DNA from 4 places in the Pseudomonas sp. AC229 genome. Region 2 is predicted to be linked to each of the others. Evidence: predicted binding sites of a transcription regulator. Region 2 holds the regulator's gene; each other region holds the start of a gene.
What was found. Region 2 encodes FliA, which starts transcription of late flagellar genes. Its sites were predicted from a motif close to CTAAAGTTTNNNNNNNNNNNGCCGNTAA; they were not measured.
Positions count from the first base shown of each region.

Region 1: the regulator FliA is predicted to act here: its motif matches at 2,386-2,413, upstream of AC0IW7_RS20095 (flagellin).
Region 3: the regulator FliA is predicted to act here: its motif matches at 2,212-2,239, upstream of AC0IW7_RS15470 (flagellar protein MotY).
Region 4: the regulator FliA is predicted to act here: its motif matches at 2,011-2,038, upstream of AC0IW7_RS07390 (methyl-accepting chemotaxis protein).

Region 1 is NZ_CEEDHK010000015.1:72,526-76,446, forward strand. It holds gene AC0IW7_RS20090 (glycosyltransferase) at 1-2,101, shown strand, start outside; gene AC0IW7_RS20095 (flagellin) at 2,505-3,921, shown strand, end outside.
Region 2 is NZ_CEEDHK010000003.1:211,358-215,278, forward strand. It holds gene flhF (flagellar biosynthesis protein FlhF) at 1-238, shown strand, start outside; gene fleN (flagellar synthesis regulator FleN) at 353-1,183, shown strand; gene fliA (RNA polymerase sigma factor FliA) at 1,180-1,926, shown strand; gene AC0IW7_RS05860 (chemotaxis response regulator CheY) at 2,011-2,385, shown strand; gene AC0IW7_RS05865 (protein phosphatase CheZ) at 2,405-3,193, shown strand; gene AC0IW7_RS05870 (chemotaxis protein CheA) at 3,205-3,921, shown strand, end outside.
Region 3 is NZ_CEEDHK010000010.1:167,880-171,800, reverse strand. It holds gene AC0IW7_RS15485 (bacterioferritin-associated ferredoxin) at 10-228, opposite strand; gene rnt (ribonuclease T) at 414-1,085, opposite strand; gene pyrC (dihydroorotase) at 1,082-2,128, opposite strand; gene AC0IW7_RS15470 (flagellar protein MotY) at 2,277-3,188, shown strand; gene AC0IW7_RS15465 (argininosuccinate synthase) at 3,325-3,921, shown strand, end outside.
Region 4 is NZ_CEEDHK010000004.1:191,430-195,350, reverse strand. It holds gene AC0IW7_RS07395 (hypothetical protein) at 1-276, opposite strand, end outside; gene AC0IW7_RS07390 (methyl-accepting chemotaxis protein) at 292-1,911, opposite strand; gene AC0IW7_RS07385 (malate synthase G) at 2,182-3,921, opposite strand, start outside.

The DNA.
Region 1 (3,921 bases), on a different contig from region 2:
CTTGCAGGACTTTCAGCTGCGCTGCGCTGAGTCGTTCGGCCTGGACAGCGTTGGCCATATCGCCGAGGTGCTGTGCCACAGCGCGGTGCCGTTCGCGCGCTGGCTGGCCAGCGACGAGGTGCGCCTGCATTCGGCAGCGGTGGTCAGCGAACACCTCGACCGTCTCGGTGTGCCGCACACCATGCAAGAAGGCGTATTGCCGGGCTTCAACCGCATTCGCTACGACTACCCCGAGCGGCCGCTGGTTTCCATTCTGGTGCCCACCAAAGACCAGTTGGCGTTGCTGCAACGCTGCGTCGAAACCTTGTTGGAGAAAACCGCTTACTCGAATTACGAGCTGCTGATTATCGACAACGCCAGCGAAACCGAAGAAGCCAAAGCCTGGTTGGACGGCATCGAGCAGTTGAACAGCGAGCAGATTCGGGTGGTGCGTTATCCAGGGCCGTTCAACTTCTCGGCTATCAATAACGCGGCCGCCGCTGTCGCGCGCGGCGAATACCTGGTGCTGCTGAACAACGACACGGCGATTCTGCGTGAAGACTGGCTGGATGAATTGCTTAACCACGCGCGGCGCCCGGAAGTGGGCATCGTCGGCGCCAAGCTGTTGTTCCCCAGCGGCCATATTCAGCACGCCGGTGTCGTGCTGGGGCTTAGCGGGCCGGCGGACCATCCGTTCCTTGGCGACGCCGGTGACAGCGCCGGTTACATGCAGCGCCTGTTGGTGGCGCAGAACTATTCGGCGGTAACGGCGGCTTGCCTGATCATCCGCAAAGAGGTGTACGACGCGGTTGGCGGGCTGGATGAGGTGGTGTTCAAGGTTTCCTACAACGACGTCGACCTGTGCTTGAAGGTGCGCGAAGCCGGCTACCTGAGCGTGTGGACGCCTTACTCGGTGCTGTTGCACGAGGGCAGCGTCAGCCAGAAGTCGGGCGTTGAAACCCTGGCGCAGGAACAAAAGCTCAAGCGCTTCCGCAGCGAACAGGCGGCGATGTACCAGAAGTGGCTGCCGCTGCTGGCCCGCGACCCGGCCTACAACCCGAACCTGACCCTGGCCAATAAAGGCTTCGAGCTGGATCCGATTCGTGGCGCCACCTGGCAACCCTTTGTGCGGGCGCCGCTGCCGCGCATTTTGGTGCACCCGGCCGATCGTGGCGGTTGCGGGCATTACCGGGTGCGTCAGCCGTTCACCGCCATGCAGCGCGAAGGCGTGGCGGACGGGGTCATCAGCGAAACCCTGCTGCATCCGGTGGAGTTGGAGCGGTTCCAGAGCGATGTGATCATCTTCCAGCGCCAGGTCACCGATGCGCAGCTGGAGTCGATGGCCGAGATCAAGCAGCTGTCGAACGCGTTCCGTGTTTACGAGCTGGACGACTACCTGCCCAACCTGCCGCTGAAAAGCGTGCACCGCGCCGACATGCCCAAAGACGTGCTGCGCTCGTTGCGCAAGGCGCTGACGCTGGTCGACCGCTTCGTGGTGTCGACCCAACCGCTGGCCGAGGCACTTGCCGGCATGCATGACGATATTCGCGTGGTGCTGAACCGGCTGCCGACCAACTGGTGGAACGGTTTGAACAGCGAGCGCCGCGTTGGGCGCAAGCCGCGAGTCGGCTGGGCCGGTGGGGTAGGGCACACGGGCGATCTGGAATTGATTGCCGATGTGGTGCGGGATCTGGCGGATGAAGTGGAATGGGTGTTCTTTGGCCTGTGCCCGGATAAGTTGCGGCCCTACGTGACCGAGTACTACCCAGGCGTAACCATCGACAAGTACCCGACGATTCTTGCCTCGTTGAACCTTGACCTGGCCCTGGCGCCGTTGGAGCAGAACCAGTTCAACGACTGCAAGAGCAACCTGCGATTGCTGGAGTATGGCTTCCTCGGTTTCCCGGTGATCTGCACGGATGCCGTGTGCTATCGCGGCGACCTGCCCGTCACGCGGGTGAAAAACCGCTACAAAGACTGGATGGACGCCATTCGCATGCACCTGGCTGACTTGGATGCAACGGCGAAAATGGGCGATGACTTGCAGACCATTATTCGTCGCGACTGGATGCTCGAAGGCGAGAATGTGCGCAATTGGGCGAAAGCCTGGATGCCCGACTAGACTCATCGTCAATGCTTGGAAGGGGCTTCACAGCGGTGATAGCCCCTTTTTTATGCGCGTCAGAAAACAGTGAGTGCGGCGGCCAGCCTTGGTAAGTGCCGGTTTTGTTTGAAAATTGGCGTCACTTAAACGGCTGGGTGGGTAAGCGAGGCGCTAGAAATGGCTTGGCCACGTGTAAAAATTTTGATCGAGCCCTTTAGTTCTGCGGCCTGTGCCGATACAGAAAGTGTGGAAGCGGTTTGCACCGGTTCAGCAAGCAGCCAGCAAAATTTTTGAAAATTTTGCTAAAGCTCCAAGAACTAGCGCCGATAAACACTTCGAATGCGAATTCTAGGGGCGCCTGAGCTGCAGGCCCTGAACGTCGCAAGCTCAGGCAAATACTAGGTACTCGGGAGACGCCCAAATGGCACTTACAGTTAACACGAACATTGCATCGCTCAACACTCAGCGCAACTTGAACGCTTCGTCCAACTCGCTGAATACCTCGCTGCAACGTCTGTCCACCGGTAACCGCATCAACAGCGCCAAAGACGACGCTGCCGGTCTGCAGATCTCTAACCGTCTGACCAACCAGATCAGCGGCCTGAACGTAGCGACCCGTAACGCCAACGATGGTATCTCTCTGTCGCAAACCGCTGAAGGCGCGCTGCAACAGTCGACCAACATTCTGCAGCGTATCCGTGACCTGTCCATCCAGGCAGCCAACGGCTCGAACAGCGACACCGACCGTGCCGCTCTGCAAAAAGAAGTATCGGCCCAACAAGCTGAATTGAGCCGTATTGCTGACACCACCACCTTCGGTGGTCGCAAACTGCTCGACGGTTCGTTCGGTACCACTAGCTTCCAAGTGGGTTCCAACGCTTACGAAACCATCGACGTTTCGCTGAAAAATGCTTCTGCTACCTCGCTGGGTTCGTACCAGATCGGTGGCGGCGCAAGCACTGACAGCGCCGGCGCTTCGGCTGCTGGTGGCACTGTGTCTGCAAGCATCGCAGCAAGCGGCGCTGGCTTCTCGGCTAACACCATCACCGTTGTTGGTGGCGGTCAAACCAAAGACGTAGCCGTAACCTCCGGCGACAGCGCTAAATCGATTGCTGGCAAGTTCGACGGCGCCATCTCGGGCCTGAGCGCTTCGGCTCGTAACGTTGTACAGGCTGACGTGAACATCACTTCCGGCGCTGCCAGCTTCTCGCTGAGCGTGGGTAGCCAATCGGTTGCCATCGTCGGTGTGACTGACTCCAAAGGTCTGGCTGATCAGATCAACTCGAACGCCGGTAAGCTGAACGTAACTGCGAACTACGATTCGAAAACTGACAAGGTGACCATTACTTCGGCCACTGGTGAAAACATTGTCTTCGGTGCTGACTCTGCTTCGTCGACCGGTACCATCAACCTGGCTGCACAAGGTTCTGACGGTACTTTCAGCGCCGAAACCGATGTGCGTGCCGCAGGTGGTAAAGCGATCGGGTACGTCGAGTTGAACTCGCCGAACTCCTACGCCCTCACCGGTACTTCGACTGAAGTGTTTGGCGACCAGGCTGCCGACCTGAACACCGTTTCAGATGTGGATATCTCCACCGCTGACGGCGCTCAACGTGCAATCGCTGTAATCGACAACGCACTGCAAAACATCGATGCTCAGCGTGCGGACCTCGGTGCTGTACAGAACCGCTTCGACAACACCATCAGCAACCTGCAGAACATCTCTGAGAACGCTGACGCTGCTCGTAGCCGGATCAAAGACACCGACTTCGCTGCTGAAACTGCAAAGCTGTCGAAAAACCAAGTACTGCAACAAGCGGGTACCGCGATTCTGGCTC
Region 2 (3,921 bases):
TACCAAGGCCGATGAAGCGACCAGTTTGGGCGAGGTTTTAAGTCTGGCTATAAGCCAGCATCTACCGGTAGCCTATCTGGCAGACGGTCCGCGCATTCCAGATGATCTGCACGTTCCACGCAGTCATCAGTTGGTGAGTCGCGCCGTGAGTTTGCAGGCGCCTCAGGAGCCCAGTGAAGACGCCATGGCCGACATGTTCGCCGGGCTGTACCAGAACCCGGCGCGTCGCGCAGGCTGATTCGCTGTAGAGCAAAGCAGTAACGAAATTTAGTCGTTCAGGTGGGCCCGGTGCCGGGCCTGAACGTAATCAGCCAAGTGGCCTCAGTCGAGCTAGACAAGGTGTGTAGATAACATGGGTATGCATCCCGTACAGGTGATCGCGGTGACTGGCGGCAAGGGTGGCGTCGGCAAGACCAATGTATCGGTCAATCTTTCCCTGGCCCTGGCTGACCTCGGTCGGCGTGTGATGCTAATGGACGCCGACCTCGGCTTGGCCAACGTCGACGTGCTGTTGGGCCTGTCGGCCAAGCGCACCCTGGCCGACGTCATCAGTGGCGAATGCGAACTGCGCGACGTGCTGCTGCAAGGGCCGGGCGGCATCCGCATCGTGCCGGCAGCCTCCGGCACGCAAAGCATGGTGCAGCTCACGCCCATGCAACACGCTGGCCTGATTCAGGCGTTCAGCGACATCAGTGACAACCTCGATGTATTGGTGATCGACACCGCCGCCGGTATCGGCGATGCGGTGGTGAGCTTTGTGCGCGCGGCCCAGGAAGTGGTTGTGGTGGTGTGCGATGAGCCCACCTCGATCACCGACGCCTACGCCCTGATCAAACTGCTGAACCGCGACCACGGCATGAGCCGTTTCCGCGTGCTGGCCAATATGGCGCACAGCCCACAGGAAGGTCGCAACCTCTTTGCTAAGCTGACCAAAGTGACTGATCGTTTCCTCGACGTCGCCTTGCAATACGTCGGCGCTGTGCCTTACGACGAGTCGGTACGCAAGGCGGTACAGAAGCAACGCGCAGTTTATGAGGCCTTCCCTCGCTCCAAGTGCGCGCTGGCATTCAAGGCCATCGCGCAGAAGGTCGACACCTGGCCGTTACCAGCCAATCCGCGCGGGCACCTGGAGTTCTTCGTGGAGCGTCTGGTCCAGCAACCGCTTGCTGATACGGCCGTATGACATCAGGCAATGGGCTCCGTATGTATAGCAAGGCACAGGCGCAGGACTCCCAGCACCAGTTGATCGAGCGTTACGCGCCTCTGGTCAAACGCATCGCGTACCACTTGCTGGCACGTCTGCCGGCAAGTGTGCAGGTGGAAGATCTGATCCAGGCCGGCATGATCGGTCTGCTTGAAGCGTCAAAGAAATACGACTCCAGCAAAGGCGCCAGTTTTGAAACTTTCGCCGGCATTCGCATACGTGGATCTATGCTGGATGAAGTGCGCAAGGGCGATTGGGCACCGCGTTCGGTGCACCGCAACAGTCGCATGGTCAGTGACGCAATCCGAAAAATTGAAGCCCGAACGGGTAGAGACGCTAAAGATCAAGAAGTTGCGGCCGAACTCCAATTGAGTCTCGAGGATTACTACGGCATTCTTGGCGACACTTTGGGCAGCCGCTTGTTCAGTTTCGACGACCTTCTTCAGGACGGCGAGCACACAGGTCTGCGTGAAGACGCTGGCATTACCCACTTCGAGCCTTCGCGCGATCTGGAAGATGAACGCTTCCAATCGGCATTGGCGGCGGCCATCTCTGGACTGCCTGAACGTGAACAGTTGGTGTTGTCGCTGTATTACGACGAAGAACTGAATCTCAAGGAAATTGGCGAAGTGCTGGGGGTCAGCGAATCGCGGGTCAGCCAGTTGCATAGCCAGTGTGCCGCTCGTTTGCGTGCACGCTTGAGCGAGTGGCGCGCTAGCTGAGCGGCACTGCCAGTTTCTCGATTCAACGCGCATCCAGGTGCTGGGTGCGTTTAGGACTGTACGGAGGTCGACTTGGACAAAAACATGAAAATCCTCATCGTTGACGACTTCTCAACGATGCGACGGATCATCAAGAACCTCTTGCGTGACTTGGGATTCACCAACACCGCTGAGGCTGATGACGGAACCACCGCTTTACCCATGCTGCAAAGCGGCAGCTTCGACTTTCTCGTCACTGACTGGAACATGCCGGGAATGACCGGTATCGACCTGTTGCGTGCGGTTCGCGCCGATGACCGTCTCAAGCACCTGCCGGTGCTGATGGTGACTGCCGAAGCCAAGCGCGATCAGATTATCGAAGCGGCGCAGGCCGGGGTGAATGGCTACGTAGTGAAGCCGTTCACAGCTCAAGTGCTGAAAGAGAAGATCGAAAAAATCTTCGAGCGTGTTAACGGCTGATCCCGGCCGTGGGGGCAATATGGCGCACGACGATCTACCCATGGGCGACCTTGAGTCGTCCCTAAAATCCAATGCCCGCGAGCTCGTTGAGAGCCTTGAAAAAGGTAATTTTGGCGAAGCGGTGCAGCTCATCCATGAGCTCAACAAAGTGCGCGACCGTGGTCTTTACCACGAAGTGGGAAAACTGACGCGTGAGCTGCACAACGCCATCGTCAACTTCCAACTTGACCCACGCGTGCCACACGCCAAGGAAGTGTCGCAAATCACCGACGCCACCGAACGCCTGAACTATGTCGTGACGATGACCGAGAAAGCGGCCAATCGCACCATGGATCTGGTGGAGCAGAGTGCGCCGCTGGTTAACGACCTCAACGATGAAGCCACTGCGCTGGGCGCCGACTGGGGTCGCTTTATGCGCCGCGAGTTGGGTGCCGAAGCCTTCCGCGAATTGGCCAAGCGCATCGAACTGTTTCTCGCCCGAAGCGAACGTGACAGCAGCAAATTGTCGGGGCATCTCAACGACATTCTGCTCGCCCAGGATTACCAGGACCTCACCGGTCAGGTGATCAAGCGCGTGACGCAACTGGTTACCGAAGTGGAAAGCAACCTGCTGAAACTGGTGCTTATGGCCAGCCAAGTGGACCGTTTCGCAGGTATCGAGCACGACCATGCCGTGCTGCGCGCCGAGCAAGAACAACAAAAAGAGCCTTCTCATGGTGAAGGTCCGCAGATTCATGCCGATAAGCGTGAAGACGTCGCTTCCAATCAGGACGACGTGGACGATCTGCTATCAAGCTTGGGATTCTAGGGAGCACACAGATGAGCTTCGGCGCCGATGAAGAAATCCTCCAGGACTTCCTGGTAGAGGCCGGCGAAATTCTTGAGCAGTTATCGGAACAATTGGTCGAGCTGGAAAGCCGTCCGGATGATTCCAATCTGCTCAATGCGATTTTCCGCGGATTCCACACCGTCAAAGGTGGCGCCGGCTTCCTCCAGCTCAATGAGCTGGTGGAGTGCTGCCACATTGCCGAAAACGTGTTCGACATCCTGCGCAAGGGTGAGCGGCGCGTTGACTCGGAATTGATGGACGTCGTTCTCGAAGCTCTTGATGCCGTCAACGGCATGTTTTCTGAAGTGCGCGAACGCACCACGCCGACACCGGCCACGCCGGAACTTTTGGCGGCGCTGGCGCGTTTGGCCGAGCCGCAAAGCGCCGCAGAATTGGCCGGTGCGACCGCCGAGCCAGACGCTGAACCCGAACCTGAAGTGGCAGAAGCGCCTGCTGCGGCAGAGGCCTCCGGCGATATCACCGACAGCGAATTCGAGCAGTTGCTCGATGCCCTGCACGACGAGCCCAAAGCGCCGGTCGCAGCCGCCAGCGGTGATGAAATTACCGACGACGAATTCGAATCGCTGCTCGACCAGTTGCACGGCAAGGGCCAGTTCGCTGCTGCCCCGGCCGCGCCCGCTGCCCCGGTTAGCGCACCGCCTGCCAGTGCAGCCCCGGCTGCTGCCGGTGGTGGCGATGAAATTACC
Region 3 (3,921 bases), on a different contig from region 2:
TTGACTACTTTAAGCCGCAGAAAATTGTGCTGGATAACCGAGCGCAGCTTGGCTGCTTTGTACTTCTGTCAGCGCTTCACGTACCACTTTCTTGGCCAGCGTCGCGCATTTGCCGCATTGGCTGGCGACTTCCAGCGACTCACGAACGTCGCGGTAGCTGCAGCAACCTTCGTAGATTGCATCGCGGATCTGACCGTCGGTGACACCCATGCAGAGGCATACGTACATATAAGGCCCGGACTCAAAGTGACTTGATGCGGAGGATATTAATGTTAATGAGAATGCTTGTCAAAACTAGACCGGGCGTTTCTCATTGATATTCCCTCGGGCCGATGAACGGTCCCACACATAATTTGCGCGCATAAAAAAACCGGCGCAGAGGCCGGTTTTTTTGAAGCGGAGCAGGGCAGCGATCAGTCGTCGAAATCCTGCCAGCCGCCCATTTCCTTCCAGCGGTTCACAATGCCGCAGAACAGCTCGGCGGTTTTCTCAGTGTCGTAACGCGCCGAGTGCGCCTCGCGACCGTCGAAATCCATGCCAGCCGCCTGACACGCCCGAGCCAGCACCGTCTGCCCGTAAGCAAGGCCGGCGAGGGTGGCGGTGTCGAAGCTGGAGAACGGGTGAAATGGATTGCGCTTCAGGTCATTACGCGCGACGGCCGCATTGAGAAAGCCCAAGTCAAAACTGCTGTTGTGGCCCACCAGAATGGCGCGTTTGCAGCCGTTGGCTTTCAGCGCTTTGCGGATGCCACGGAAAATATCGGTCAATGCCGACTCTTCGCTAACTGCCATGCGCAGTGGGTGGTCGAGCTTGATGCCGGTGAACTCCAGCGCGGCGGCCTCGATGTTGGCGCCTTCAAACGGCTCGATACGGAAGAAATAGGTGTGCTCCGGAAACAGAAAACCCTTTTCGTCCATGCCCACGGTGACGGCTGCAATTTCCAACAGCGCGTCGGTGGCAGAGTTGAAACCGCCAGTCTCCACATCGACCACCACCGGCAAATAGCCGCGAAAGCGCGCGGCCATTGGATGGCGCGAATTACTGCTGCCGCCTTCCGGTTCGTCGTCGTAGTTGTCTTCACTCACGCGGTTTGCTCCAGCAAGCGCCAGCGCAGTTTTTCACCGGCGCGCAGCGGGACGACACTGTGCTCGCCAAGCGGCAGGCTGGTCGGGGCAGTCCATTCTTCACGGACCAAGGTAATGGTGTCGGTATTGCGCGGCAGACCGTAGAAGTCCGGGCCGTGCTGGCTGGCAAAGCCTTCCAGCTTGTCCAGCGCGTTACGTTGCTCGAATGCTTCGGCGTACAGCTCAATCGCCGCGTAGGCCGTGTAGCAGCCGGCGCAACCGCAAGCCGCTTCTTTGGCGTGCTGAGCGTGGGGCGCCGAGTCGGTGCCGAGGAAGAATTTGGCGCTGCCGCTGGTGGCCGCGTCCAGCAGGGCTTCCTGGTGCACGTTGCGCTTGAGAATTGGCAGGCAATAGAAGTGCGGGCGGATGCCGCCAACCAGCATATGGTTGCGGTTGTACAGCAGGTGGTGGGCCGTGATCGTTGCGCCGACGTTGGCTGGGGCGCTGTTGACGAACTGCACCGCATCGCCAGTGGTGATGTGTTCGAACACCACTTTGAGCGTCGGAAAACGCTCCACTACGCGGGTCAGGTGCTCATCGATAAACACCTTCTCGCGGTCGAACACGTCGATCTCGCCGCGCGTCACTTCACCGTGAACCAGCAGTGGCAAGCCCACTTCGGCCATGGCTTCCAACACATGAAAAATCTTGTCGACGCTGGTTACGCCTGAATCGGAATTGGTCGTGGCGCCGGCCGGATACAGCTTGGCGGCGTGTACGAAACCGGATGCCTTGGCGCTGCGAACATCGTCCGGGCTAGTGAGGTCGGTGAGGTACAACACCATCAGCGGTTCAAAATGGCTGCCGGCCGGGCGGGCGGCAAGAATGCGCTGGCGATAGCCGTCGGCTTCAGCGGCGTTGCGCACCGGCGGCACCAGGTTCGGCATGATGATGGCGCGACCGAAGGTGCGCGCGACGTCGGCGACCGTATGAGGCAGCACCGCGCCGTCGCGCAGGTGAATATGCCAGTCGTCCGGACGCAGCAGGGTGAGGCGGTCAGTCATGGGGGGCGATACCAGATCAGCGAAATTTGTGCGGTAAAAACTGCTGCGAATGCTACCGGAAAAGCCTGGTAGCGGCACCCGCTATCAAGTTTTCCCAACGCCAACCGATACCCCACTCAGAACGCCGTAATTCTTCATGGAGCCTACCGTGCGCCAGCGCTATCTCGCCTTGTTCAGCTTATTCGCCAGCCTGCCGGCCATGGCGATCACCTTTCAAACGCGCCTGGAAAAGGTCGAATGGAAGGTCGACGGCGATCAGTTCGAGTGCCGCTTGTCGCAGGACATCACCGATTTCGGCCAAGGCCAATTCGTACGCCGTGCCGGTGAACAGGTCACTTTCCGTCTGCAAGCCCGCGAACGCTGGCTGGGTGCAGGTTCCGCCACCCTGGTTGCTGCCGCAGCACCGTGGCAACCAGGGCGAGGCGACATCAATTTGGGCCGGGTCACGGTCGACAACGGCGCCATGCCTTTTAACAGCAGCCAGCAGCAAGGCGCGCGCATGCTCACCGGGTTACTGGAAGGTCGCAGTCCCGTAGTGCGCCACCGCATGCCGGACGGCGGCGAGGGCGTTGAAGTTCGCCTGCTGCCGGTCAAGTTCAACAAGGCCTACCACGATTACCTGGACTGCACGACCAAGCTGCTGCCAGTCAATTTCGACCAGATCAAACAAGTGCAAGTGGCCTTTCCGGGTGGCGGCGCCGACCTGGATGAACTTTCTCGCGCCAAGCTGGAAATCATCCTGCAGTACCTCAAGGCTGATCCGAGCGTTAACCATATCGAGCTGGACGGCCATTCGGACAATGGCGGCAACCGCCTCACCAATCTGGACATGTCCCGCCGTCGCGCGTTGGCCGTGCAGGAATATTTCAAGGCCAATGGCATCCCTGAAAGCCAATTTATCGTTCGCTTCCACGGCGAGCGTTACCCGTTGGTGCCCAACACTAATGCCGCTAACCGTGCGAAAAATCGCCGGGTAACCGTGCATTTGTCCCGCGAACCAATGCCGCCAGCGCCCACCACTCCCGCGACCGCGCCAATAAAACCCGCTGCCACGTCCTGATTGCAGGTTGTGCGCTTCCCGTCGTTTAGACGAAAGAATCCGTCGCTTCATCGTCATTAGCTGTCGCGCCTCTGTAAATTGTGCGGCGCGGCCAGTAGAATCGCGGGTTTTCCGTAGAACCCCGTGGAGTGATGGCATGGCGGACGTAAAGAAGGTTGTCCTGGCGTATTCCGGTGGCCTGGACACTTCGGTGATTCTCAAGTGGCTGCAAGACACCTATCAATGTGAAGTGGTGACATTCACCGCCGATCTCGGTCAAGGCGAAGAAGTTGAGCCAGCCCGTGCCAAGGCACAGGCCATGGGCGTCAAGGAAATCTTCATCGACGACCTGCGCGAAGAATTCGTTCGCGACTTCGTTTTCCCCATGTTCCGCGCCAACACCGTGTACGAAGGCGAGTACCTGCTGGGTACGTCCATCGCCCGTCCGCTGATCGCCAAGCGTCTGATCGAAATCGCCAACGAAACCGGCGCTGACGCCATTTCCCACGGCGCCACCGGCAAAGGCAACGACCAGGTTCGCTTCGAGCTCGGCGCTTATGCGCTCAAGCCTGGGGTAAAAGTGATTGCTCCGTGGCGTGAGTGGGATTTGCTCTCGCGCGAGAAGCTGATGGACTACGCCGAAAAGCACGCCATCCCGATCGAGCGTCACGGCAAAAAGAAATCGCCGTACTCCATGGATGCCAACTTGCTGCACATCTCCTACGAAGGCGGCGTGCTGGAAGACACCTGGACC
Region 4 (3,921 bases), on a different contig from region 2:
GTTGTCTTGCTCGGGCTTGAGCGTTGCCTGCACGGTGACGCCGACGGTGTCGGTGAGGCCGTATTGGAACTGGCCGCCGAGCTTGGACAGTTGGTCGCCGCGCCAGGAATCGTTGGTCTGGCCGTTCACGCCGTAGCTGCGGCCATCGTCTTCACCACCCAGGTGGGTAATGCCGGCGGTGCCAAAACCGTTAAAGCGATATTCGCCTTGGTCCAGGGCGAACGCCGGTGTGCTCGCAAGGCAGGCTGCGAGGGTGAATACTCGAAGTTGGGTCATTCTGGTGCTCTCGTGTTAAACGCGGAATTGGGCCGTAGCGGCGCGCAAATGGTCCCCGGTGCTGACCAACTGCTCGCCAAGGCGTGCGGTCGCATCGGCCCCGTGTGTGGTTGCTTGCGTATCCCTCTGCAACACTTCTGTGTCTTTTTGAATGGAGTTGGAAAGGCCGATCTGCTCCTGGGTGAACTGGGCGATGCCGGCATTCAACTCGTCAATCTGGCGAACAGCCTGGGCGATAGCGTCCAGGGTTTCGGTGGCGGCCACCGACCGTTCGATACTGGCCTGGGCTTTCTGGCCGTTCTGCGTCATTACGTTCAGCACGCCATTGGCACTGTTTTGCAGGCGCTGAATGATGTTCTGGATTTCAGCCGTGCTGGCTGCGGTCTTCTGCGCCAGGTTGCGCACTTCGTCCGCCACTACGGCAAAGCCGCGACCCTGCTCGCCCGCCCGCGCGGCTTCAATAGCGGCGTTCAGGGCCAATAGGTTGGTTTGCTCGGCAATGCTGCGAATGACCGTGAGCACCGAGCCCACCTGCTGGGTTTCTTCTTCCAATTGCTCCATGGCCTGAACCGAGCCCATGACGCTACTGCCCAGGTCGCTGATGCTGGAGGACAGGCTGCCGATGTTCTGGCGCGCGCTTTCGGCTTGTTTCGACGCCGCGCCCGCCTCGTGGGAGGCCTGTTGCGAACGCTGCGCCACTTCCTGAATGCTGCCGGTCATGGTGGCAATGTCGCGGCTGATGGAGTCGGTGTGACCCTGCTGCGAGCGGGCGTTTTCTTCGGCGCCCTGGGTTAGCCGGTACAGCTCCTTGGACATATCGCCCAGTGGACTGGCGGCATTGACGATCTGGCGGATGGTGCCTTGCAGCTTGTCGAGGAAACCGTTGAACAGTTTGATCATCACGCCGATTTCGTCGTTCGTTTCCACCGTCACGCGGCGGGTGAGATCGCCGTCGCCGCTGGCAATGGCTTTCAACGAGTCAATCACGCCATGGATGTTGCTCATGACGCTGCGAATGACCATTACCGAGCCGATGCTGACCAGCAAAATGAGCGCGATGCTCAGGCCGTAACCGACGCGAGTGGTGGTGGCATTGTCGGTGCGCGTCTGCGCCAAGCTGGTCTGGAAATCGTCATAGGCGTGGGCGCGAAACTGCTCGCCGGCTTTCTGCGCCAGTTGCAGGTCGTTGGCCATGCGGTCGAGGTTGGCGCGCAGGTCTTCAAAGGCTGTGCCCTTGAGCAGTTGTTCAGTCGCCGAGAAGGCGTTGTCGGCATAGCTTTTTACCGCGGTGGTCCAGGCGCGCAACTCATCGCGTCGTTGCGGCTGATCGTTCACCAACGTCTGCAGGGCTTGCTGCTTGACGTTGATCTCGTCGATCACTTTGCGAGCGTCGTTGAGCGTTTCCATTTCTCCGGCGGCAACGGCGCTGTTGAGCAGGCCGGGGATACGGGAAAACTGGAAGATCACCGCGTCGGCGTTCTCCAATGTCGGGTAGCTCTGTTTTTCCAGCGCGACGAGCCGGGTGTCGTTATTGCTCAATTGAATGCCGGTGTAGACCACGAAGAGCAGCAGGCCGATAAGCGCCACGGCGGGCGGCAGGGAAAGCTTCAACGTCAGCGACATATTTTTGAACATGGACATGTTTCCAGACTGCGGCAGAGGAAAAGTTTCCAAATGAAACTAATTATCTTTTATTGGTCACGAGCTGACCATTGTATAGGTCGCGGTACAGTTTTATCGGCATTTAACAGGGCGGCTTAAGTTTTCCGTATGCCCGCTGGTCCGGTTGTCTGTAGGGCTTTTCCGGGATCAGTGCAGGGCCAGGTGCCATCAGGCAGCTATCGCCGAGGAACACCCATAAAAAAACGCCCCTAAGGGCGTTTTTTTGTGCCGCTGTCGTGTGAATTACAGGCCGTTTTTGGCTTTGAATTCACGACGACGACGGTGCAGAACCGGCTCGGTGTAGCCGTTCGGTTGCTTGGCGCCTTCGATCACCAACTCCAGGGCAGCCTGGAAGGCGATGTTGTCATCGAAGTTCGGAGCCAGCGGACGGTACAGCGGGTCGTTGGCGTTCTGACGGTCGACTACCGGTGCCATGCGCTTGAGGCTGGCCACAATCTGCTCTTCGCTAGCGATGCCATGACGCAGCCAGTTGGCGAGCAGTTGGCTGGAAATACGCAGGGTGGCGCGGTCTTCCATCAGGCCAACGTCGTTGATGTCCGGCACTTTCGAGCAGCCGACGCCTTGGTCGATCCAGCGCACTACGTAACCCAGAATGCCCTGCGAGTTGTTGTCCAGTTCGTTCTGGATTTCGTCTGCAGACCAGTTGGTGTTAGCCGCCAGCGGGATGGTCAGGATGTCGTCAATCGAGGCACGCTCACGCTTGGCCAGTTCGGCCTGACGGGCGAACACGTCAACCTTGTGGTAGTGCAGTGCGTGCAAGGCGGCGGCGGTCGGCGACGGCACCCAGGCGGTGTTGGCGCCGGCCAGCGGGTGAGCGATTTTCTGCTCAAGCATGCCGGCCATCAGGTCGGGCATGGCCCACATGCCTTTACCGATCTGGGCGCGACCTTGCAGGCCGGTGGCCAGGCCGATATCGACGTTCCAGTTCTCGTAGGCGGCAATCCACTTCTCGGCTTTCATGGCGGCCTTGCGCACAACCGGGCCGGCTTCCATGGAGGTGTGGATTTCGTCACCGGTGCGGTCGAGGAAGCCGGTGTTGATGAACACCACGCGCTCGCTGGCGGCTTTGATGCACGCCTTGAGGTTGACGGTGGTGCGGCGCTCTTCGTCCATGATGCCGACTTTCAGGGTGTTGCGTGGCAAGCCCAGAACGTCTTCGACGCGGCTGAAGATTTCGCTGGTAAAGGCGACTTCTTCAGGGCCGTGCATTTTCGGTTTTACGATGTACACCGAGCCGGTACGGGTGTTCTTGCGGCTGGTGTTGCCGTTGAGGTTGTGCACCGCGATCAGGCTGGTGAACAGGGCGTCCTGGATGCCTTCCGGAATTTCGTTGCCTTGGGCATCGAGAATGGCCGGGTTGGTCATCAGGTGGCCAACGTTACGCACGAACAGCAGGCTGCGACCGTGCAGGGTCAGCTCGCTGCCGTCGGTCTTGGTGTAGACGCGGTCGGGGTTCATGGTGCGGGTGAAGGTGGTGCCGCCCTTGGCCACTTCTTCGGCCAGGTCGCCCTTCATCAGGCCGAGCCAGTTGCGGTAGATAACGGTTTTGTCGTCAGCATCCACGGCGGCAACGGAGTCTTCGCAGTCCATGATGGTGGTCAGCGCCGCTTCCATCAGCACGTCTTTCACGCCGGCCGCGTCGGTCTGGCCGATGGGGCTGGACGCGTCGATCTGAATTTCAAAGTGCAGGCCGTTGTGCTTGAGCAGCACGGCAACGGGCGCATTGGCCGGGCCTTGGAAACCGATCAGTTGCGCATCGTCGCGCAGGCCGGTGTTGCTGCCGCCCTTGAGGCCGACCACCAGTTTGCCGTCGACGATTTTGTAGGCGGTGGAATCAACGTGCGAGCCGGCAGCCAGCGGCGCGGCGTCGTCCAGGAAAGCGCGGGCGAAGGCGATTACCTTGTCACCGCGAACCTTGTTGTAGCCCTTGCCTTTCTCGGCGCCGCCTTCTTCGCTGATCGC